DNA from 2 places in the Corynebacterium jeddahense genome. Region 2 is predicted to be linked to the other one. Evidence: predicted binding sites of a transcription regulator. Region 2 holds the regulator's gene; the other holds the start of a gene.
The links. Region 2 encodes LexA, which represses DNA repair genes until DNA is damaged. Its sites were predicted from a motif close to CGAACANNTGTTCG; they were not measured.

Region 1 (12,268 bases), 160 kb from region 2:
CTGTTCGACCGCGTCGCCTTCAAGAAGGTTGTCGCGCACGGCATCGTGCTGGGTTCCGACGGGCTGAAGATGTCCAAGTCGAAGGGCAACTACCCGGACGTCATGGAGGTCTTCGACCGCGACGGCTCCGACGCCATGCGCTGGTTCCTCATGTCCTCGCCGATCCTGCGCGGCGGGAACCTCATCGTCACCGAGCAGGGCATCCGCGAGGGCGTGCGCCAGGCGCTGCTGCCGATCTGGAACGCGTACACGTTCCTGCAGCTGTACTCCTCGGAGGACGCGCAGTGGTCCGTGGACTCCGACAACGTACTCGACCGCTACATCCTGGCCAAGACGCACGACCTCGTCGAGAACGTCGGGGCGGCGCTGGAGGACACCCGCATCGCCGACGCCTGCGACGAGGTGCGCAAGTACGCCGACACGCTGACAAACTGGTACGTCCGCCGCTCCCGCGACCGGTTCTGGGAGGGCCAGGAGACCCACCCGGAGGCGTTCAATACCCTGTACACCGTGCTCGAGGTGGTCACCCGCACCGTCGCGCCGCTGCTGCCGTACGTCTCCGAGGTGATCTGGCGCGGCCTCACCGGCGGCCGCTCCGTGCACCTCACCGACTACCCGTCAGCAGCGAACCTGCCCGCCGACGACGAGCTCGTCGCCACCATGGACGCGACGCGCGCGGTGTGCTCCGCGGCGTCGTCGGTACGCAAGGCAAACAAGCTGCGCAACCGCCTGCCGCTGCCGAAGCTCACGGTCGCGCTGCCGAACGCGGGCGCGCTCGAGCCGTTCCGCTCCACCATCCGCGACGAGGTGAACGTGAAGGACGTCGAGCTCACCGACGACGTCGACTCCGCCGGCTCCTTCGAAGTCGTCGTGAACGCCAAGGGCGCCGGCCCGACGCTGGGCAAGGACGTGCAGCGTGCCATCAAGAACGTCAAGGCCGGCAACTACGAGCGCCGCGGCGACGATGTCGTCGTCGACGGCGACATCGTGCTCACCCCGGAGCTCTACACCGAGCGTCTCGTCGCTGAGAACCCCGAGAGCACCGCGCGTGTCGACGCCTCCGGCGCCGTCGGCCTCGTCGTCCTCGACACCACCGTGACCGAGGAGCTCGAGGCCGAGGGCTGGGCAGCGGACGTGATCCGCGGCCTGCAAGACGCCCGCAAGCACGAGGGCCTGGACGTGTCGGACCGCATCGCCGTCGTGCTCGCCGTGCCTGGTGAGAAGGAGCCTTGGGCTCGTCGTCACGCGAAGCACATCGCTGCCGAGACGCTGGCGACCTCGTTCGAGATCGTCACCGAGCCGGTCGAGGGTCACGACATTATCGACGGCGTGACCGCCACCGTGCGCAAGAACTAGCGCGGCTGCTGCCGCTGCACGGCGCTCTCAACTCAGAGTTGAGGGTGCTATGCAGCGGCATAGCTTATTGGGGGGGCGTTTTCAGTAGTGGGGGAGTGGCTGTTCGCCGGGATTATGCCGCAGCATAGTTTATTGGGACAGGGTTCCATTAAGGGGGACGGCCGGTGGAGCCCCCCTCGAGCACTATGCAGTGGCATAGCTTAATGGAAATTGCTTTCAATTTGCATGCGATAAAAATACGAAAAGGTGTGCCATATACTAACGAAAGAAAACAAAAAGGGGAGCCAAAAAGTTTTAAATTAATTGGAAAAACTCCTTGACTCGAACATGCGAACGGTTATAATGAAACGCACAGCAACTATCAAGGGGGTTTACAGTGAGCATCGCGTCGAGCCTAGAAAAGCCAGTTCAAAGGTCTGTAGAGCAGGGAGAAACGCTGCAGGATCGGATTCGTTCGTACTACATCCACGCGAACGCGAATCGCGCGGTCATGTTGGATTTAGTGGGCGAATTCGACGAGGCGGAGATGTACCTCGAGCACGGGCATTACACCACCTCGGCGTGGCTCCAGCAGGAACTCAACCTGCCGATCTCAACCGCGTACGAGTATGTGCGGGTGGCACGCGGACTGCGAAAGTTTCGCTGCCTCCTCGATGCGTTTGAAGCGGGGGTTATGCCGTATTCAACGGTGCGGTTCCTGTTGAGGTACCTCACAGAGGAGAACGAAGAAGAGCTGGTGGACCTCGCGCTCGTGCTCAGCTTCGCCGACCTCCGCCGGGCAGTGGCTGGGGTGGAGGAGGCGGGTGAGAAGACCGCGCCCGATGAGCCGTTCTTGAAGGCGCACACTCGCGATGACGGGATGCTCGACCTCCGTGGATTATTGCCGGCCGTCACGGGGCAGGAGTTGCTAGCGGCGCTGAAGATTGCCCAGCTCGCGCAGTACGGGATCGACGATGTCGACGTCGAAGACCTCAACAATCCGGATGTCATCGACGACCTTATCCAGCAAGCGGAAACGGGTGAAGAAACCTGCCCCGCGGAGCAGACGGCCGAGCCGCGCAAGGACACGAAGCTGAGTACCGAGGAAGTACTCCGGCTACCCTCGCGCTTCGGGCCGCCGGAGCCGGCCGACCTTTACCCGGCGTTCTTGGGGATGATCGCGATGGTGAGATCCAACCCCGTCAGCCCGCTGCGGTGCCCTGGCGCGCACGTCAACATTGTGCTGACCGAGGATGGCCGCGGGTTCATGCCGGAAAACATCGCCGCGCCCTCGAGCGTGGTCCGCAGTTACATCGCCAACGCCACAGTGCGCATGCACTTGCTGGACAAACGGGGGTTGACGCTCAACGTGAGCAGGTCCCAGCGCTTCGCCACCGACGGGCAAGTCCAGGCGCTGCTCGCGGTGTGGGGCCACCAGTGCGCGATGCCTGGCTGCACGCACCGCCGGTTCATCCAGATTCACCACCTGCGTGAATGGGAGTACGGCGGCGGCACCGACATCGATAACCTGATCCCGCTCTGCTCGAGCTGCCACTCAAAGGTGAGCCACGGCGTCGCCCACATTCAGTCGAAAGGGGCGGACCTCTACTTCCGATTCGCAGACGGGTCGCAGTTCGTCTCCAGGAATCGCGCGATGCCCCGCCGAACAGAGCCCTTCGAAGGCAAGCTCGCCGATGTTGTCGCCGACGCAGCACTCTCGTTCGCCGACTAGCGGGAATCGGCGTGGATTAGCACCGCTGCGGATCGCTCGTGCACAGTGGAGACATGAACCGCTGGGTGCTGCACATCGACATGGACGCGTTCTACGCGTCGTGCGAGCAGCTCACCAGGCCGACGCTCAAGGGCCGGCCGGTGCTCGTGGCGGGGGTCTCCGGCCGCGGCGTGGTCGCGGGGGCGAGCTACGAGGCGCGCAGGTACGGAGCCCGCTCGGCGATGCCGACGCATCGGGCTGCCCGGCTGGTAGGAAACCAGGCGGTGTTGGTCGCGCCGCGCAGGCCGGTGTACATGGCGGCGTCGAGGAGGGTCTTCGAGGTGATCGGCAGGCACGTCGACGTGGTGGAGCAGCTCTCCATCGACGAGGCGTTCATGGAGCCCGCTGAGCTGACCGGGGCGACGCCAGAAGAGGTGCGCGACTGGTCGAACCAGCTGCGCGCGGCGATCAAGGAGGAGACGGGGTTGCCCAGTTCGATCGGGGCGGGGCCGGGGAAGCAGTACGCGAAGATCGGCTCCGGAAGGGCCAAGCCGGACGGCGTGTTCGTCATTCCGCACGAGCAGCAGCTGGAGATTCTGCACCCCATGCCGGTCAACGCGCTCTGGGGCGTCGGCCCGGTGACGGAGGCGAAGCTGGCTGCGGCGGGCATCGAGACGATTGGCGACCTCGCGAGCCTGAGCGAGAAGGAGCTGGACATCGCCATCGGCGGCGCGGTGGGCAAGCAGCTGTGGTGGCTCGCCCGCGGGGTGGACGACCGTCCGGTGGCGCCGCGGGCGGTGTCGAAGCAGATTTCCTCCGAGCACACGTACCCGCAGGATCTCACGGCCCCGCCCGAAGTCGACGCGGCCCTCGAACGGGCGGCCGCGGAGTCGCACCGACGGCTCAAGAAGGACGGGCGCGGGGCACGCACTGTCACGGTCAAGCTGCGGATGGCGGACTTGCGCATCGAATCGCGCTCGGCGACGCTGCCCTACGCCACCGACGACGCGGAAACGCTGCTGGCCACTGCGTTTCGGCTGGTGCGCTACCCGGACGAGGTGGGGCCGATCAGGCTCGTGGGGGTGTCGTACTCGGGCCTGGAGGACACGCTGCAGGACGTGCTGTTCCCGGAGCTGGACCAGGCGATTGTGAAGCCGGCGCCGGTGACGGCGGATTACGAATCCGGGGTGAGCGACCACGAGGCGCAGTTCGACGCGGACGTGACCCGCGACGTCGCGGCCCCACAGGGCACCTGGCGCGCGACGCAGGACGTCTACCACCCCGACTTCGGGCACGGCTGGGTTCAAGGGGCCGGGAAAGGGTGGGTGACGGTGCGGTTTGAGACGCGGGCCACCGGGCCGGGCAGGATCAAGAGCTTGCGTAGCGACGACCCGCAGCTCGTGCCCGCCGACCCCCTCGATTCGCTGGCGTGGGAGGACTGGCTCTCACAGGAGTGAGCGCGGATCCACGCCGGTCGCGAGTGCGGTAGCGAGCGCCACCCGGGCCTGACCCGCGCTGAGGTAGCCGGCCGGGATCGCCCCGAGCGCGCCGAGCGTCGAGCCGCCGCCCGCGCCGCCGTAGGAGAACGACACGTCGCCGTGCGGGACGGAGCTCGCCACCACCACGGGCGTGCCGCGGCGAAGCAGCGCGGCGACGGACTCGCCCATCTCGGAGGAAACGTTGCCGGAGCCGAGCGCCTCGAGAATCACGCCGTCGGCGTCGCGCACAGCTTCGACGAGGCGGCCGTCGGCGCCGGCCCAGGCCCGCACGATCGGGACGTCGAGGCCCGCGAGCGGGGCCGCGGGCACCGGCATGGGGCGGGGGAGTGGTCGCGGGCTGGCCAGCGCAAACGCGTCGTGGGCGGTGGTGGCGACCTTCATGACGCCGCGGGCGGGCAGGGTGGCGCCGTCGAAATGGATGTGCACCCCGGCGCGCTGTGGGTGGGCGGCTGCCTCGATGGCGCCGCGCAGGTTGGCGGGCCCGTCCGGCGCGGCGTCGTCGGCCGGTCGCATGGCGCCGGTGAGGATGACCGGGCGGGGGTCGCGGTGTACGAGGTCGAGGCCGAGCGCGGTCTCGGCAAGGGAGTCGGTGCCGTGCGTGACGACGACGCCGGCGACGGAGGCGTCGAGAAGCGAAGTACGCACCGCCTCGCGCAGGCGGTCGAGGTCGGCGAGGGTGGCGGACGAGGAATCGATGCGGTTCGCGTCGACGCCGCGCACCTCGTGCACGGTGGCGCTTTGGGCGACGAGCTCGGCGGCGGTGAGCGTGGGCACGAGCGCGCCGTCGCTGCCGGCGGTGCAGGCGATCGTGCCGCCGGTGGAGATGACCATCACATGCATGCGCACCAGAATGCCAGAATTGGCCGGTCGTGCAGTAACGTGGTGCGGAGGAATAGAGCGACGCAAGGAGAACACGTGAATACACCCCGCTTTGTCGCAGCCCTCGCCGCGGCGGGTCTCGCACTGGGCCTGACTGCCTGCTCCCAGGACTCGGAGAGTAACGAGGAAACGACGACCACGGCGCAGTCCGCCACATCCGAGGCCGCGCCGGTGGCGCAGATGCCCACCGCCGAGGAGCTCAACGCCGTCCTGCAGCGCGCCGCGGACCCGAACCTGCCGATCTCCGAGCGCGTGAACACCGTGCAGGGCGGGGAGGCGTCGCCGGAGCTGTTCGACCTGATGACGCAGTCCCAGCAGCAGTCCGGCGCGAAGTTCCAGGTGGTCAACCCGGTGCTGCCGGGCTACACCGCGAATTCCGTGCTGGCCACGGTTAACTTCACGCGCCCGGACGCGGAATCGCAGCTCGCGGAGGACGTCGAGTTCGTCTACGAGGACGGCAACTGGAAGATCTCGCAGAGCTGGGCGTGCTTCCTTGTCTCGAACACGCTGCCGCCCGAGCAAGTGCCGGCGATGTGCAACTCGAGCACGGCGTCGGCTGCTCCGGCCTCGCCTGAGCAGGCTCCGGCGCAGGCCCCGGCCGCGCCCGGCCTCTAAGCCCGGCCTCTAAACGCCGTACTGCACAGCGCGCGTCGTGTCCTGCACGACGCGCGCTTTGCCGTCGCCGCCCGAGTAGACGAGCCGGGTGGTAGCGGCCACCTGCCCGGACACCGGCAGCGGGTGGGCGAGGTCCACGACGACGGAGCCCTGGGAGGTGGTCTCGGCGGACTCGACCTCGACGTCGGAGCCGTCGAGGGCGCCGGCTGCTTGAGCGTCGATACGCAGGCTGCGTTGCGACGGCTGCTCCGCCACCGAAACGTCCAGCGAGACCGAGTCCCCGTCGATGGCGGTGACGGTGTAGGTGGTGGTGCGCTGCAGGGTTGCGTCGCCGACGACGCGGCTGGCCACCGTCCACACCGCGCCGACGCCGACGGGCTGCTGCGGGAACACCACCGCGTTCGTGACCAGCGCGAGCAGCGTCGGCTCGACGGCCTGGCGGCCGCGCTCGGGGGCGTCGGCCGGGGAGCTGAGCTTGAGCGTGGACACGGTGCCGTCCTCCCCGGCGCGCCACCGCATAAGGAAGCCCTCGGTCGCGGCGACGTCCTGGCCGACGGCGAGGTCCGAATGCTTGCCGGAGCCGACCGTGAAGTCCACCTGCCGGGCCGCGTCCTGCTCGCCGTCGCCGGGGGCGGGGGCCGTGCCGGAGGTGACGCTGAGCGGCAGGGTGGTGGTGTCGAGGTCGCCGCCGGCGGGCGCGTGCGGGTCCACGGCGGTGCCGGGCGCCTCGGTGTGCTGGTCGACGCCGGTGGAGACCGCGACCGTCGTCGACCACTCCCCGCCGTCCGCGTTGTCCTGGTCGCGGTAGGCCAAACGCACCGGGTTCTCGCCCTCGTTGAGCACGGTGACCTCGGGCGCGTCGACGGGGAAGGCGGGGATGCCGTCGAACGGGTCGCTTTCCGACGAGCAGGCGGCCAGCGTGAAAACGAGGCCGGCGGCGAGGGCGGTGGCGGTGCGGGTAACGCTGCGGGTAACGCTGCGGGTAAAGCTCAGCATCCTTTAGAACGTACCCGCAGCCGACCGGCTAATGTGGGTCGGCGATGGATCAGCCAACGAAACCCCGCACCGCCCCGCGCCACCTCGGGCTGGTGGTGGCGGTGATGCTCGTGGTGGCGGCGGTCGACCAACTGGTCAAGCACATCATGGTGGCGTGGCTCGAGCCCGGCGTGCCGCACCCCGTGATCGGCGACTGGTTCCGCTTCTACCTGCTGTTCAACCCGGGTGCCGCGTTCTCGATGGGACAGAACTCCACGTGGCTGTTCACCACGCTCCAGCTGGCGTTCGTCGTCGGCGCGCTGTGGTTCGGCCCGCGCGTGGCGTCGCGGTGGGAGGCGTTCGGCCTCGCGCTCGTCGCGGGCGGGGCGCTGGGCAACCTGTGCGACAGGTTCTTCCGCCCGCCGGGATTCTGGTTCGGGCACGTGGTCGACTACATCTCGGTCGGCAGGTTCGCGGTGTTCAACCTGGCGGATGCCTCGATCACGGTCGGGGTCGTCATCTTCGTGCTCGCCACCTTCGTTACGGAGCGGAAGGGGCATGTCGATGCCGGGTGAGTTCCGGGCGCTGCCGGTGCCGGAGGGGCTCGAGGGGATGCGGGTGGACGCCGCGATCGCCAAACTGTTCGGCGTCTCGCGCTCCGTCGCCGCCGAAATGGCCGCGGGCGGTGACGTGCGGGTCAACGGCGCGGGCGCCCAGAAGTCGGACCGCGTCGCGGCCGGCGCGCTGCTCGAGGTGACGCTGCCCGAGCCGCGCCGGGCGCCGGAGCCGGCGAAGGAGCTGGTCGAGGGGCTGGAGATCCTGTACCAGGACGCGGACGTCATCGCCGTCGATAAGCCGGTGGGCGTGGCGGCGCACCCGACGCTCGGCTGGGAGGGCCCCGACGTCGTCGGCGGTCTGCAGGCGATGGGCTTCACCCTTCCCGAGGCGGGCCCGCCCGAGCGGCACGGGATCGTGCAGCGTCTCGACGTCGGCACCTCCGGCGTCATGATCGTGGCTGCGAGCATCCCCGCGTACTCGGTGCTCAAGCGGGCGTTCAAGGAGCGCACCGTGGACAAGACCTACCACGCACTCGTGCAGGGGCTGCCGGACCCGATCGAGGGCACGATCGACGCGCCGATCGGGCGCCACCCGTCGGCGGGCTGGAAGTTCGCGGTGACGCAGGACGGCCGCCCGAGCGTGACGCACTACAGCGTCATCGAGGCGTTCCGGCGCGCGAGCCTGCTCGACGTGCACCTGGAGACGGGGCGCACGCACCAGATCAGGGTGCACATGTCTTCCGTCGGGCACCCGTGCGTCGGCGACCCGATGTACGGCTCGGACCCGAACCTCGCCCGCGAGCTCGGGCTGCAGCGCCAGTGGCTCCACGCGACCCGCCTCGGGTTCACCCACCCGCGCACCGGCGAGTACATGGAGGTCGAATCCCAGTACCCGGCGGACCTGCGCGCGGCGCTCGACGCCGTGCGGCGGGGGTAGGCGGTGCGCAGCGCAGTGGCGGCAGTCGCGGCCGCGGCGGCGCTCATCGGGGCGTTGTACGGCATCGGCGCGGCCCACCCGCCGGCGCGGGAGGTGCCGCAGGGCGACGAGGTGGGCGCCGAACGCAGCGAAACGCCAGACGAGTACGCCCGCCGCTGCCGACAGAGCCTCGAGGCGGCCGGCGCTGAACCCGCGTTCGCGCTGGTGACCTTCGACGCGCCGGTCGGCCCCGCGGAGGCGGCGGAGGCGACCGCGCCTGTCGCGCGGGCGAGTGCGGTGGTGGCGGGATCGATCGTCGTTACGCCTGAGCCCACGGCCGGGCACACGCGGGCCGACGTGTTCGCGCGGGCCGCCGGGGACGCGCCGGTGCGGTCGGTAGTGGTGTACGCCGACGGCGGCGCGCTGCGCGAGGTCGCGGCGGAGGCACACGTGGCCACCGTCGAAGTTCTGCCGCCGGACGCGGTGTGGGGCGCGTTCGCGATCCGGGTGTGAGCGCCGGGGCGCCGTGTATAGTTCATCCGGAATTGCCCGCCCCGTACGAGGAGTTCTCTTGGCGTTTCGCACCGCATCCAGTTCCCCTGCCCGTCTGACCCGAGCCAGTGTGGCGCTCGCCGCCGCGTCGACCCTGCTGCTGGCGGCGTGCGGTTCCGGGGGCGACGACAAGGACGCGAAGGGCGATGGCCTCAACCCGGGTGACTACACGATCGCATCGGGCGAGGGCGTGTCCAACAGCGTGGTGGTCAACGGCACGATCGCGCCGGCGCGCGCGGTAAACATCACGACGATGGTGCAGTCGGAAGTGAAGAAGGTCGCGGTCAAACCCGGCGACCGCGTGACCGCGGAACAGTTCCTCGCGGCGATGGACACCGCGCAGCTCGAGCGGCAGCTTGAGGTGCAGCAGAAGCAGCAGGCGAACTCGCAGGCGGACGCGATGGCGAACGTGGAGCTCGCGCAGAAGCAGCTCGACGCCTACCAGGCGGGCATTGACAACGGCACCAACCCCGGCATCCGCTCGGCGCAGGCCCAGGTGAACCAGGCACAGGCGGCGTACAACGCCGCGGTGGCCGGGGGCGCGCGGCTGTTCGAGCGCGGCGTCGCGGCCGTCGAGCACGTCGCCGGCGGGGTGTCGTCCCACGGCTCGAGCGGCGGGGAGTCGCAGGTGCCGGGGGTGCCTGCTCAGCCTGCGCAGCCTGCACAGCCAGCGCAGCCTGCCCAGCCAGCGCAGCCCGGGCAGGATGCGTCGCAGGAGGAACTCGCGCAGCTGCTCGGCGGCGACGGGGGAGCGGGCGCTGCAGCGAATAGTGCGATGAGCCCGGACGAGGCGTACGCGGCGCTGCAGGCGGCGCAGGCGGAGCTCGCATCGGCGCAGACCCAGGCGGCGCAGGAGCGCGACCAGCTCCAGGCGCAGGTGGATTCCGCGTGGCGCCAGGCGCAGGCGGCACAGCTCGGGGACGGCGACGGCACGCTGGAGTACCAGGTGCAGGAGTCCACGGTCTACGCACCGATGGCCGGGCTGGTGACCAGCGTGGACGTGCAGGAAGGCGATATCCCGCAGGGCAAGCTCATGACCATCGCGGACGACTCGCGCCTGATCATCCGCGCGGAGGTGCGTGAGGCGGACGTGCCGAACGTCGCCGCGGGTAACCGCGTCGAGTTCACCTCGACGGCCACGGGCAAGAAGAAGTTCAGCGGCCGGGTGACGCGCGTCGCGCCGGCCGCGGAGGTCCCGGCGGGCGGGCAGGCGGCCCAGCTCGGCGCGGTCGGCTCTGGCGAGAAGGGGAAGTCGGACGTGACGTTCCCCGTGGAGATCGAGGTCACCGGCGACAAGGAGGGCCTGCTGCTCGGTGGCAGCGCCCGCGCCGAGATCATCACCGCGGAGTCGAAGGGCGCGCTGAGCGTGCCGCTCGATGCGGTCATGGACAACAACGGCGAGAAGAAGGTCTACGTGCTCGCCACCGACGGCGACGATGCCACCACGGGCAAGGTCGAGGAGCGCGCGGTGAAGACGGGCGCCGAAAACGACGTCGACGTCGCCGTCACCGGCGGGGACCTCAAGCCGGGCGACATCGTGATCAACTGGCCCGATGAGTACAAGGACCGAGTCGGCGACGAGGTCAAGATCACGGACCCGGGCTTCAACGCCGACAAGGTGCGCGAGGCGCGGGAGACGAAGCAGCGCACGACGGCGACGGTGACGGTGACCAGCACGCGCCGCGCCGCTGAGGGGCAGTAAGTGTTCCGCAAGCCGAGGCACGGCGGAACGGACGTCGATACGCAACGCGAACCGAGCGACATGGCCGAGACCGGTCTGCTCATCGACATGCGCAACATCGTGAAGACGTACAACGTCGGCGAGCCGAGCGAGCTGACGGTGCTGCACGGGATCGACTTCTACGCGGAGCAGGGGGAGTTCGTCTCCATCGTCGGCCCGTCCGGCTGTGGCAAGTCGACGCTGATGAACCTCATCGGCATGCTCGACCGCCCGACGGAGGGCGCCTACGCCTTCAACGGGGAGCCCGTGTACGCGAAGCAGGACGCCGAGCTCGCCTCGTACCGGAGTAAGAACATCGGGTTCATCTTCCAGAACTTCAACCTCATCGGCCGCATTGACGCGCTGCAGAACGTGGCCATGCCGATGATGTACGCGGGCGTGCCGAAGCGCGAGCGCGAGGAGCGGGCGGTGGAGCTGCTCGAGCGTATGGGGATGGGCGACCGCATCCACCACAACCCGAACGAGCTGTCGGGCGGGCAGAAGCAGCGCGTGGCGATCGCGCGTAGCCTCGCCAACGATCCGGACCTTTTGCTTGCCGACGAGCCGACCGGCGCCCTCGACTCACACACCGGGCGCATGGTCATGGACCTGTTCCACGAGCTACACCAGGACCTGGGCAAGGCGATCGTGTTCATCACCCACAACCCCGACCTCGCCGAGGAAACCGGGCGCGTCGTCGAGATGATGGACGGGCGCATCGCCGCGGTGCGCGCGCCGGAAGGAGCGCGGAAGTGAACGTCCGGGAATCGATGAGGCTGGCGCTGACCAGCATGAACACGAACAAGATGCGCTCGCTGCTCACCCTGCTCGGCATCATCATCGGTATCATGGCCGTGATCATCATCATGACGCTAGGGCGGGCGCTGGAAAACGACGTGATGGGCGGCCTCGAGGAGGCTGGTACGACCACCTACCCGGTGCTGATCCACGAGCGCGCAACGGACGGGGAGGAACAGGACGACCCGTTCTTTAGCCTGAGCCAGAACCCGCCGACCGACGAGCGTGACGGCATGACGCTTGAACAGCTCGACGACCTCAAGCGCACGTTCGGCGACAGGGTGCAGGGCGTGGACATCGACGTCAACGGCAGCGGCGACGCCGCCAACGACGACGCCACGGCGAGCGTGGACGTGTACCCGGTGGTTGAGAAGTCGCTCGAGATGCGGGGGCTGACGGTCGAGTACGGCCGCGGCATCACGCAAGAGATGATCGACGGGCAGCGCCCGGTCGCCGTCGTCTCGCCCGAGCTCGTCAAGGCGCTCTTCCACGACGACCCGTCCGCGGCGCTCGGGTCGCGCTTCGACCTCGAGGTGGACGGCCAGCCTGGTGTGTTCACGATCGTCGGCGTCCTCGCGCCGCAGCAGGACGACCCCGGCTTCGGCTCGTCCTCCTACGGCGAGGCGTACATTCCCGCGACGGCGGCCGACCGGGTCGGCCTGGACGCCGGATGGACGCCGTCGTTTAGCGTGCGCTCCGCCCCGAACGAGG
Region 2 (12,268 bases):
TGTTTGCCCCCCACTCGGGCAGGCGCATCGTGCTGTCCACCAACATCGCCGAGACGTCGCTCACGGTGCCCGGCATCCACTACGTGGTGGACACAGGCTTGGCGCGCATCTCGCGCTACTCCACGCGCACGAAGGTGCAGCGCCTGCCCATCGAGGAGGTCTCGCAGGCGTCCGCCAACCAGCGTTCGGGCCGCTCCGGGCGCACCGCAGACGGCATCGCCATCCGCCTGTACTCGGAGGAGAACTTCGAGGCCCGCCCCGCGTTCACCGACCCGGAAATCCTGCGCACCAACTTGGCCAGCGTGATCCTGCAAATGATCTCGCTGCGCCTCGGCGACGTCGCCGAGTTCCCGTTCATCCAGCCCCCGGATCCGAAGTCCGTGCGCGACGGCCTGCAGATCCTCCACGAGCTCGGCGCGATCGGCGACAAGGAGCGCGACGGCACGCCCGTGCTCACCGGCATCGGCCGGGACATCGCCCGCATCCCCGTCGACCCGAAGATGGCGCGCATGCTCGTCGAGGCGAACCGGCTCGGCGTGCTCGATGACGTCACCGTCATCGTCGCGAACATGACCATCCAGGACGTGCGCGAGCGCCCACTGGAGTTCCAGGCGCAGGCGGATCAGGCGCACGCCCGCTTCAAAGACAAGGAGTCGGACTTCCTCTCCGCGCTCAAGCTGTGGGACTACATCGGCGAATCCCGCGACGAGCTCACGGGCAACGCCTTCCGCAAGCGCATGAAGCGGGAGTTCCTCCACTACATGCGCATCCGCGAGTGGTTCGACCTCGTGCGGCAGCTACGCGACGTGGAGCGCCAGCTGGGCTGGTCCCGCGCCGAGAACGTCGCCGGCGAGCGCGACGCGAACGCGATCCACAAGTCCCTGCTCACCGGCCTGCTTTCCAACATCGGCGCGCGCGACGGGAACTCGAAGGAGTTCCAGGGCGCGCGCGGGACGAGGTTCGTGATCTTCCCCGGGTCGTCGCTGAGCAAGAAGCCCCCGGAGTTCGTCATGGCCGCGGAGCTCGTGGAGACTTCGCGCCTGTTCGCGCGCGACGTGGCCAAAATCGAGCCGGAGTGGGTCGAGGCGGCCGCGGGCGAGCTGATGAAGCACTCCTACTCCGAGCCGGTGTGGTCCCGGAAGCGCTCCGCGGCGATGGTGCACCAGAAATCGATGCTCTACGGCGTGACCATCGTGCGCGACCGGCTCGTGCCCTATCACCGCGTCGACCCCGCTGGGGCGCGCGCCATGTTCATCCGCCACGCGCTGCTCGAGGGCGATTGGAACCGCCACCACACGTTCATCGACCACAACGAGGCGCTCCTCGCCGAGGCCGCCTCCGTGGAGGAGAAGGTGCGCCGCCGCGGCCTCGTCGTCGACGAAGACACGCTGTTCGAGTTCTACGACTCCCGCCTGCCCGCCGACGTGACCACCGCACGCCACTTCGACTCGTGGTGGAAGAAGCAGCGGGCGAAGGACAAGCACTACCTCGACTTCGACCCGAGCAGTTTGCTTGACGACGACGGCGTGGACGCCGGCGCCGCCGCCTTCCCCGAAGTGCGGCGGCAGGGTTCCATCGATTACGCCCTGCGCTACAAGTTCGAGCCCGGCGACCCGTTCGACGGCGTGACCGTGGAGGTGCCGGTGCCCCTGCTGGCGAACCTCCGCGAGGACGGGTTCGATTGGCTCGTGCCCGGCCTGCGCCCCGAGCTCGCGGCCGAGATGATCCGGACGCTGCCGAAGGCGCTGCGCAAGACCGTCGTCCCGGCGCCCGACTTCGCCGAGCGCGCCCTCGAGGTCATCGCCGAGAGCGACACTGGCGAGAACGCCCCGTTCACCGACGCGCTCGCGGACGCCCTGCGCAGCCTGGGCGGGCGCGGCATCAACGGCTCCGACTTCAACCCAGATGCGCTGCCCGCCCACCTCCGGGTGACGTACGCGGCGATCGACCGCCGCGGCAAGGTGGTCGACCACGACAAGGACCTCGCCGCGCTCAAGCGCCGGCAGGCCGGCAAGATCCGGTCCTCCGTCTCCCAGGCGGGGCGGACGTCGGAGTCCGAAGCCGTGCAGAAGTGGACCGCCGACACGCTCGGCGCGGTCCCGGAAACCGTCACCACCACCATCGACGGTAACGACGTCGACGCCTACCCCGCCCTCGAGGCGACGAAGGACGGGGTGAAGGTGACCGTCCACCCGACGAAGGCGGCCGCCGAGGCGTCGATGGTCACGGCGACGCTCACGCTGCTGTTGCGCGAGATCTCCGTCAACGCCGCGCAGATGACGAAGGGGCTGCCGCTGCGCCACAAGGTGGCCGTGGACCGCTACCCGCACGGCGGCGCGGCCGGGCTCGTCGACGACGCGCGCATCGCCGTCATTCGCGACCTTATGTTCGCGCATGGCGGGCCGGTGCGCTCGCCCGAGGAATTCGAGGCGCTCGCCGCCGAAATCAAGCCGGAGGTGCCGGGCGCTGTGCGCCGCGTCGTAGTCACACTCGCCCCGGCCCTGGCGGAGTACGCCAACCTCGCCGCCGAGCTGGAGCAGTGGGACGGCCCCGCCATCGACGACATGCGCGGCCAGCTCGCGTTCTTCCTGCCGAAGCACGCGGTGACCGTCCACGGCATCGGGCACCTGCAGCACCTGCCCCGCTACATCGACGCGATGCGCATCCGCCTCGAGGACATGCGCCTCGACCCGGACCGCGACGCCGACCGGCAGAGCGTTGTCGACTCGGTGAAGCGCTACCTCGCCGCGAAGATGCAGCGGCTCCCGGCGGGGCGGGAGAAGACGAAGGCGTACAAGGACATCCTCTGGCAGATCGAGGAATTACGTGTGAGCCTGTTCGCGCAGCGCCTGGGCACGCCGAAACCAGTGAGCCAGCGTCGCATCGAGAAGAAGATCGACGCGCTCGCCTAGAAAATCCTCCCTGGAAATCTTCCCTAGAAGTCTTCTCGGTCGCGGCGGCGCATGAGGCGGATCTCCGACTCGAAGTCGTCGGCGCTCTCGAAGGACTTGTACACGGAGGCGAAACGCAGGTATGCGACCTCGTCGAGCGCCCGCAGCGGCTCGAGGACGGCGAGGCCGATCTCGTGGGCGGGCACCTGCGAGCTGCCCTGCGCGCGGACGGTCTCCTCAACCTCCTGGGCGAGCCGCTTGAGCGCGTCGTCCGACACGTCGCGGCCCTGGCAGGCGCGCCGGACGCCGACGATGAGCTTGTCTCTGTCGAACGGCTCGCTCACCCCGTTACGCTTCACCACGGTCAGGACAGCCTTCTCCACCGTGGTAAACCTGCCGCCGCATTCGGTGCACTCGCGCCGGCGGCGGATGGCGGACCCGCCCTCGACAAGGCGCGAGTCGGCGACGCGGGAGTGCTCGTTGTGGCAGAAGGGGCAATACACGGAAGCGGTTCCTCCCCGGATCGGGCCCCGGCATCGAGGCGGTGCGTCTACGCCTTGCGATGTTACCCGCGGGCCCCGCCCGCCCTAACGGCCCCGCGCGTTAGTGCTCGGCGCCCACCGACGCCGAATAGGCCACCTTCGACATCGGCACCTCGTCCCCGCTCGAGAACGCGCCGCCGACGGCCGAGCCGATAATGAGCGCCGCCGTGAGCACGGCGCCGAGCAGGACACTCTCCCGGTTCTCGCGACGCATTTCGAACGAACTTCCCGCCGCCTCCGCGTTGCGGCCGGACCGCTTTACCGAGCGCTCAGAAGTTCGATCGCCAACGGCGATGGTTCGAACAGCGCGGGCGCACGCCGGGCGCCGTGCGGGAGATTCCAGATCCCACACTTCCGCCGGCGGCACGACGGGCGCCTGAACTCGGGTCGGCTTTTTGGCGGCACTTGCTGGGTTAATCACGACTGACATGGTGGTCTCCTTTCTATCCGCGGCACACTGTACTTGCGTCCGCGACACGTTCGAACACGCTCCCGTTAGTATGTTCGAATACGATGACATGTTCGATTTATAGCAGGCGCGCCGATGCGTGTCCACTACAGTGTGCAAATCCTCGAACATGCTTGCCCTCTCTGGTACGTTCGTAGTCGCACCCACCCGCCACAGAAGGAGCCCCCATGGCACGAAAGAAGTCGGAGCCCGCCAACCTCGACATGAGCACGCTGTCGGACCGCCAGCGGCGCATTCTCCAAGTCATCCAGGACGCCGTCGTGCTCCGCGGCTACCCGCCGAGCATCCGCGAGATCGGCGACGCGACCGGTCTGCAGTCCACCTCCTCCGTCGCGTACCAGCTCAAGGAGCTCGAGAAGAAGGGCTTCCTGCGGCGCGACCCGAACAAGCCGCGCGCGGTGGACCTGCGCCACCTGCAGGAGACCACCTCGCCGAAGCCGAAGAAGAAGGCGCAGGAGGCAGCCCCGGAAGACGCGTCGACGGCGCGCTACGTGCCCGTGGTCGGCCAGATCGCGGCCGGCGCGCCGATCCTCGCCGAGGAAAACGTGGACACGTACTACCCCCTGCCGGAGGAGCTGCTCGGCGACGGCGACGTGTTCATGCTCAGCGTGGTCGGCGAATCGATGAAGGACGCGGGCATCCTCGACGGGGACTGGGTGGTCATCCGCTCGCAGCCCGTGGCGGAGGAGGGCGAGTTCGTCGCCGCGCTCATCGACGGCGAGGCGACCGTCAAGGAGTTCCACAAGGACTCGTCCGGCGTGTGGCTCCTCCCCCACAATGAGGCGTTCGCCCCCATCAAGGGCGACGAAGCCGAAATCATGGGGCGGGTCATCTCGGTGTTCCGTACCCTATAGCCAGCTCCCGCTTGCCCGGAGTGGGGGGAATTGGAGGAGGCCTATGTACGCCGAGGAACGCAAGCGCCAGATCGCGTCGCTCACCGCAGTTGAGGGCCGCGTGAGCGTCACCGACCTCGCAGATCGATTCGGGGTCACGGCGGAGACCATCCGCCGTGACCTCGCGGCGCTGCATGAGGAGGGCGTGGTGCACCGCGTCCACGGCGGCGCGGTGGCAAACCAGTCGTTCCTCACCTCCGAGCTCCCCCTCGATGCGCGGGCGAAGGCCTCCTCGGAGGCGAAAAACGCGATCGCCAGTGCCGCGCTACAGTTCCTCCCGGACCACGACGGCGGGGGCATCTTCCTCGATTCCGGCACGACCATCAGCAGCCTCGCTGACCTCATCGCCAAAAACGGGCTCGCCCACGAGTGCTCGATTGTGACGAACTCGTTGCCCACGGCGCTCGAGCTCAGTACCGCGGGGCTCAACGACGTGCAGCTGCTCGGCGGCACCGTGCGTCCGGTCACCCAGGCCGTCGTGGGCAGCACCGCCCTTCGCACGCTCGCGCTGCTGCGCGCGGACGTGGCCTTCATCGGCACGAACGCGCTGACCATCGACCACGGCCTGTCTACCGCGGACGCCCAGGAGGCCGCCGTGAAGACCGCGATGGTCACCAACGCGCGCACCGTGGTGGTGTTGTGCGACTCCACGAAGATCGGCAACGACTACCTCGTCAGCTTCGCCTCGCTCAGCGACGTCGACGTCGTGGTCACGGACGCGGATGCACCGCCCGCGTTCGTGGAGGAACTGCGGGAACACGGCGTCGAGGTTGTGCTCGCCAACGAGGGGTAAACCACACCGCGAACCTCGTTGCCTAAACGGACACAATCGGACATAATTCGGGTGTAACCGGAATAGCAGGCCGTGATGACGGGCTTGTCCTACATGGTGCCCTTCGTGGCCGCCGGCGGCCTCCTGCTCGCGCTCGGGTTCCTCTTCGGTGGCGCCGACATGGCCAACGGCTGGCAGGCGCTGGTGACGGACTACTCGCCCGCTAACCTGCCCGGCCACGACGTCATGGTCGACGGCGAGCTGATCTCGTTCTCCCGGTCCGGGTGGATGCTCTACCTCGGCGCCGTACTCTTCGCCACCGGGCAGATGGCGATGGGCTTCGTCGTGCCCGCGCTGTCCGGCTACATCGGCTACGGCCTCGCCGGGCGCCCCGGCATCGCGCCCGGGTTCGTTGGCGGCGCGATTTCCGTCATGGTCGGCGCCGGCTTCATCGGCGGCCTGGTCACGGGCCTGCTCGCCGGCGTGATCGCCTACTGGATCCAGACGTGGAAGGTGCCGCGCTGGCTCGGCTCGCTCATGCCGGTGGTGATCATCCCGCTGCTTACCTCGCTCATCGTCGGCGTGCTCATGTACCTGCTGCTCGGCTGCCCGCTCGGCGCGATCATGGAGGGCCTGACCAGCTGGCTCGAGTCCATGTCCGGCTCCTCCGCGGTGCTGCTGGGCATCATCATCGGCCTCATGATGTGCTTCGACCTCGGCGGACCGGTGAATAAGGCGGCCTACCTCTTCGGCACCGCGGGCCTGTCGGCGGGCACGCAGGGCGCGTACGAGATCATGGCCGCGGTGATGATCTCCGGCATGGTGCCACCGATCGCCCTGTCCCTGGCCACGTTCCTGCGCAGCAACCTGTTCACCCCCGCGGAGCGGGAGAACGGCAAGTCCGCCTGGCTGCTCGGCCTCTCCTTCGTCTCCGAGGGCGCCATCCCGTTTGCCGCGGCCGACCCGTTCCGCGTCATCCCCGCGATGATGGCCGGCGGCGCGACGGCCGGCGCGATCTCGATGGCCCTCGGCGTGCAGTCGCAGGCGCCGCACGGCGGCGTGTTCGTCATCTTCGCCTACCACCCGTGGTGGGGCATGCTCATCGCGCTCGCGGCCGGCGTGGTGGTCTCCACCGCGGCCGTCATCGCGCTGAAGCAGGTGGCGGCGTCGCCCAAGGCGGCCGTACACTCGTAACCGCAAACGATCGAAAGGACATCAGATTATGGCTTCCAAGACTGTCAAGGTCGGCTCCACTGTCGGGCTGCACGCCCGCCCGGCAACCGTCATCGCGGACGCGGCCGGCGAGTACGACGACGAGATCCTGCTCACCCTCGTGGGCGGCGACGATGACGACGAGACCGACGCCGCCTCCTCCCTCATGATCATGGCGATGGGCGCAGAGCACGGTGACGAGGTCACCGTCACCTCAGACAACGCGGAGGCCGTCGAGGAGATCGCCGCCCTCATTGCGAAGAACCTCGACGAGGAGTAGGCAGCAGCGTTACGACGTTCACCAGCGCTCGCCCCGCACCGGTTTCGCACCGGGCGGCGCGGGCGTTTTTCGCGCGGTTGCCCAGCAGCGCTTAGCGGTACTGCCCCTCGCCGACCGTGTCGTAGATCGAGCGCAGGATCGGGTAAATCGCGATGATGCCGACCGATCCGAGCGCGATGCCCTCGAGGGCGACGCCGCCGAAGTTGAGGGTGAGGTTGACCGGGCCGGCGAACTAGGAAACCACGAACTCCGCGTACTGCTCGGCGAGCACCCGCGGCAGGCGGACGTCGATACGCGTGCCCGCCTCCTCGTACTCCTCGCTGCGCACGGTGCCCTCGTCGTGGACGCGGCTGACCACGTCGCCACGCGTGTAGGGCACCACCATGGTCACGTGCGCGTCGATGGAGTTGAGGTGCTGCTCGATGCGCGCCTCGAGCTCCGCGATGCCCTCTCCGGTGAGGGCGGAGACGAACACGGCGTCGCGCCCGGACTTCTCCAGCGCGTGGCGCAGCTCGGCGAGCACCATCGGGTCCGCGTCGTCGATCTTGTTCACCACCACGATCTCCGGCGGCATCTCGTCGCCGGAATCGCGGGTGACCTCGGCGAGCACGTCGTTGACCGCCTCGATCTGCTTGAGCGGGAACGCGTCGGAGCCATCCACGACGTGGAGCACCAAGTCCGCGCCCGCGACCTCCTCGAGCGTCGACTTGAACGCCTCGACGAGCTGCGTGGGCAGGTGGCGCACGAACCCGACGGTGTCGGTGAGCACGACGTTGCGCCCGTCGGCGAGTTTCGCCCTGCGTGTCGACGGGTCCAGGGTGGCGAACAGCGCGTCTTCCACGAGCACGCCCGCGCCCGTCATCGCGTTGATGAGCGAGGATTTGCCGGCGTTGGTGTAGCCCGCGATGGCGATCTTCGGAATCGAGGAGCGCTGGCGGCGCGCCCGCTTCACCTCGCGCGCGGTGGTCATGTCGCGCAACTGGTGGCGCAGCTTCGCCATCTCGGTGCGCAGGCGGCGGCGGTCCGCCTCGATGCGGGTCTCGCCCGGGCCGCGCAGGCCCACGCCGCCGTTCGAACCGGCGCGGCCGCCGGCCTGGCGCGAGAGGTTGCCGCCCCAGCCGCGGGTGCGGCTGTAGAGGTACTCCATCTGCGCGAGGCTCACCTGCGCCTTGCCCTCGCGGCTCTTCGCGTGCTGGGCGAAGATGTCGAGGATGAGCATCGTGCGGTCGATCACCTTGATCTTCAGCGCCTCCTCGAGCGCGATCATCTGCGAGGGCGAGAGCTCGCCGTCGAAGATCACCGTGTCCACGCCCGTGGCCTGCACGATCTCGCGCAGCTCCGCGACCTTGCCGGAGCCGATGTAGGTGCCGGGATCCGGCTTGTCGCGCTTCTGGTAGAGCATGTCCACGACCTGCGCGCCCGCGGTCTTCGCCAGCGCCGCGAGCTCCCACATGTTCGCTTCCATCTCGGCCGTGGTGCCCTCGGTCCACGCGCCGACGAGGAGGACCTCCTCGAGGCGCAGCTTGCGGTACTCGACTTCGTAGCCGTCCTGCTGTTCCTCGGCGCGCAGCTCCGTCGCCCCGGTGACGGAGCGGAACGCGTTGCGGTCCTCAAGGTCGAGCGAGCCGACGGTCGGCTCAGCGCCGGGCTGGGGCGAATTGTGTCGGAAAGCCTGCCGCAGCAGATCCTCGTGGGCGCGTTCTTCCGGCGTGAGTTCGTCGTGAAGCAATAAATGCTCTTTCGTGGTTACGGAATAGTTCTCTGTCATATCTACCCGATTGAACGCGCGAAGGCCCGCGATTCTTCCGGTGTGGGACGTGCGTCTAGAATCTAGCCCCATGAGCACAGCGATCAGCAGCGACCTCTCATCCATCGGCCTGGCCTTTGACAAGTGGCAGGACGCGGTCGAATCCGCCATTGCCACGAACCGGCTCGCGGTGACCGGCGAGGTGCGCGGCGGGCAACTCATCCAGTACGCCGACCCGTCCGGCGCGCAGCTGAACATCCTCGCGGTCGAGCCGTTCGCCACCTTCGCCGGCTTCGACGCGGTGACGCGCACGTACGCGCACATCACGCCACTCAACGACGTGGTCGCGCTCGCCGACATCGTCGACCCGCGCGGCGGCGCGATCGCCTCCGCCACCATCAACCTCGCGCAGGAGCCGTTGCTTGTCGACGAGCCCACGCTGGAATGGCAGGAACTCTCCCTGGCGGCGCTCGCGCTCTCGGTCGAGCGCTACGCCTCCACCGACGCGTACCTCGCGCTCCACCCGGGCGCGATCGTCGGCGCGGTGGCCTCCCCCGGCGCAGAGGCCGTCGCGTCCGGCGCGGCCGCCATCCCGGACGCGCGCGCGGAGTTCTCCGGCCGCGTGCTTGAGGCGGAGTACCGCACCTCCGAGCTCACCGGCCAGCGCTTCATCCACGCCACTGTCGACGCGGCGTTCCCGTTCGACGTGTGCCTGCCCGACGGGGACCTGCCCGAGCGCGACAGCGTTATCGCCGGCACCGCGGTGCTCGCCGGCTCGATCCCGAACGCCTCCGGCGACGGGTGCGGCGGCTGCGGCGGATCCTGCGGGTGCGGCGGACACTAGCCGTGTAGGGGCACCCGATGAGTACACCCGACAGAGACCTCTCCCGCGCGCTGTTCGGCGCGCTGGTGCTGGCGGCCGTCGTGCTGCTGGTGTTCACGCTGAAGTTGCCTGGGCTGCTGTTGTCGGTGCTGCTCGTCATCTGCGCGGTGCTGTTCTCCCGCCGCGTGCAGGCTGACCCGGAGATCCTGGCGATGCGCTCGTCGCTCCTCTACGCGCGCGACGACATCGCCGAGGTCCTCGACGCCTACGAGCAGCTGCAGCACGGCCCCGCCGCGGCGGACATCGCGGACCGCACGCTGCACTACCCCGCGCTCGCCGACCCGGACGGCACGGTGCCGCAGATCAACGAGTTCCTGCTGCGCGCCTCGTCCGCCCGCCGGTTCCTCGAGCGCATCGACAGCTACCTCGAGTCCGCGTCCACCGATAAGACGCAGCTTGAACGCCTCCTCGCCGTCGCCGACGAGCGCGCGTTCGAGCTGCAGTCCGCCTGGGACGACGCGCGCCGGGCCGCGAAGGAGATCGGCCCGGCGTAGGTGGGTTGTGGCCTCGGTGTGTGGAATTCGGGTCTTTGAGCCTCAGGTCTAGGTTGGGGCCCGGCGCCGAGACATTTAATCAAGCCGCCGTCGCCAACTGCGATCCGCGCCTGATCCTGAGGGATCTTTGAAGGTCTTTCAGCGGGGGTGCGCTTCCTCGAACCTCGCTCCTGAAGAATTTTTTCAAGCGGTTGTCGCCAACTGCGATCCACACTTGGTCCTGAGGCTTTTTCAAAGATCATTCAGCGGCACAGGACAGGCGAAACCGGGCCGGCTGGCACCGACCCGGTTCGAGGAGCTACCAACTAGAACGGCAGCTGAATTCCGAGCTGCGGGGCGAATGCCACAACGCCAGCAGCAATCAAACCAATCGCTGCGAGAACACCCGCGACAATGCCGATGATCTTGCCGGTCTCGCTGGAGCCAGCATCATCAGTGTTAACCGGGGTGTCGTCGTTCTGATTCTTGTTGTTTTTGGTACCGGTACCCGTGCCCGTTGCGTTCGTCTTGTCGTTGTTGGTGCCAGTGCCAGTGCCAGTGTTCGGGTCCCTGTTGCTCTTGGTCTCCTCGTTCGGGTTCTGAGAACCGGTGTTTTGACCCGCCCCCGGCGTTGTCGACTTAGTAGGGAATCGAACGTCAGTTTTGCCGCCGTCGGCACAGGCCCGTTGGGCCGCGTTGTAAGTCTTCGCATACTCCTGATAATGAGTCAGCGTGGTCCGGCCAAAGTCGGAGTTTTCAATAGAGTTTCGGAATGCACGGGCCTTGTTGGCCGGGAGGCCAAGAAGATCTATGGCCAATCCGACGACGTCCACAGTCACATTGTCCCGCGATGCAGCTACCTCGGTGAGCGTGGGAAGTTCGTCTTTAATTTCACTTAAAAACTCTGATTCCGCCAGGCTGGGGTAGGCAGTGTAGCCACGTGCGTAGAGGTAAATCTCAAATGCCTCCGCCGAATCCTCTGAAACGGCCGCGAACTGAGTCTCCAGAAGAGAATCAAATTCCTCCAGAACGTTAGCCGAAGGTTCTTTATCTGCCGCGTACGCATTCGCAACTGCCTCGACAACCGGGTTGCTGAAGAACGCGTCGGCGGGGGCCTTGAACTCCGGGTAAACGGTTTCTATCGCTTCGGCTACAGCTTCGCCAGCCTTGGGGGTCGAGATGCTCTGAATGGCTTCTTCCAAAGCGCTCTGCTCCGCATCGGTGAGGCGCACTGCGCAAGTATCGTTGGCGTCCTTCGCGCCGATCTGGGCGGCGTCGGCGGAGGGTGCGGTGATCAGGGATACCGAGAGGCCGAGGGCGACGGTCGTGGCGAGGGCTTTGCGTTGCATGGGAAACTCCTGTCGGAAAGCTGGGGGAACAACGACAAGATGATCATAAAACGCGCCCTGGCCCGCCGGGACAAAATATTCAAGTCAGCTTCAAACTAGAAGTTCACGAGTTCCCCGCGGGCGACGATGGTTGACGGGCCGGTCATCGTCGCCACGCCGTCGGCAAGCTCGACCTCGATGGCGCCACCGGGAACGTTGACCACGACGGACCCATTTTCAATGCCCGCGTCCGCAAGCGCAGCCTGCGCGGCGGCGACGGTGCCGGTGCCGCAGGAGCGGGTCTCGCCCACGCCGCGCTCCCACACGCGCATGTGGACGGCACCGTCGGCAAGTTCGGTGAGCACCTCAACGTTCACGCCCTCGGGGAAGAACTCGGTGTCGAACTCCGGGGCCTGGAAAGACATGGAAGCGAGCTCAGAAGGAGTCAACCCGGGGATCACACACGCAAGGTGCGGGTTACCCACGTCGACGCCGATGCCGGCGAAATCGAAGGACCCCATCGACGCGGTGGACACGCCGGTGACCTCGACCTGTCCCATGCCCACGGACACGACCGCATCAGACGCATCGGCCGACAAAACAGAGATGCGCTTCACACCCGCGCGGGTATCCACGTCGAATTCCGATGCGCTCTCCAGCCCCTCGGCCACAAGCACGTGGGCGAAGACGCGGATGCCGTTGCCGCACATCTCGGCGATGGAGCCGTCGGCGTTGCGGTAATCCATGAACCACGTACCGCCGAGGCGCACGACCCGCA

Region 1: CJEDD_RS08305 (HNH endonuclease signature motif containing protein) is a predicted target of LexA. The motif match lies at 1,679-1,692, and genes of this name have one in related genera.

What each region holds. Positions count from the first base shown of each region.
Region 1 is NZ_CP063194.1:1,699,478-1,711,745, reverse strand. Features, by position in the region: gene ileS (isoleucine--tRNA ligase) at 1-1,356, shown strand, start outside; gene CJEDD_RS08305 (HNH endonuclease signature motif containing protein) at 1,733-3,067, shown strand; gene CJEDD_RS08300 (DNA polymerase IV) at 3,121-4,503, shown strand; gene CJEDD_RS08295 (asparaginase) at 4,492-5,385, opposite strand; gene CJEDD_RS08290 (WKL family lipoprotein) at 5,461-6,039, shown strand; gene CJEDD_RS08285 (hypothetical protein) at 6,049-7,035, opposite strand; gene lspA (signal peptidase II) at 7,080-7,589, shown strand; gene CJEDD_RS08275 (RluA family pseudouridine synthase) at 7,579-8,508, shown strand; gene CJEDD_RS08270 (hypothetical protein) at 8,512-9,000, shown strand; gene CJEDD_RS08265 (efflux RND transporter periplasmic adaptor subunit) at 9,059-10,741, shown strand; gene CJEDD_RS08260 (ABC transporter ATP-binding protein) at 10,802-11,515, shown strand; gene CJEDD_RS08255 (ABC transporter permease) at 11,512-12,268, shown strand, end outside.
Region 2 is NZ_CP063194.1:1,544,405-1,556,672, forward strand. Features, by position in the region: gene hrpA (ATP-dependent RNA helicase HrpA) at 1-2,912, shown strand, start outside; gene nrdR (transcriptional regulator NrdR) at 2,936-3,394, opposite strand; gene CJEDD_RS07555 (hypothetical protein) at 3,495-3,863, opposite strand; gene lexA (transcriptional repressor LexA) at 4,070-4,756, shown strand; gene CJEDD_RS07565 (DeoR/GlpR family DNA-binding transcription regulator) at 4,800-5,588, shown strand; partial or broken gene CJEDD_RS07570 (PTS fructose transporter subunit IIC) at 5,655-6,761, shown strand; gene CJEDD_RS07575 (HPr family phosphocarrier protein) at 6,790-7,059, shown strand; gene hflX (GTPase HflX) at 7,292-8,827, opposite strand; gene CJEDD_RS07585 (hypothetical protein) at 8,910-9,650, shown strand; gene CJEDD_RS07590 (hypothetical protein) at 9,668-10,183, shown strand; gene CJEDD_RS07595 (hypothetical protein) at 10,489-11,511, opposite strand; gene dapF (diaminopimelate epimerase) at 11,607-12,268, opposite strand, start outside.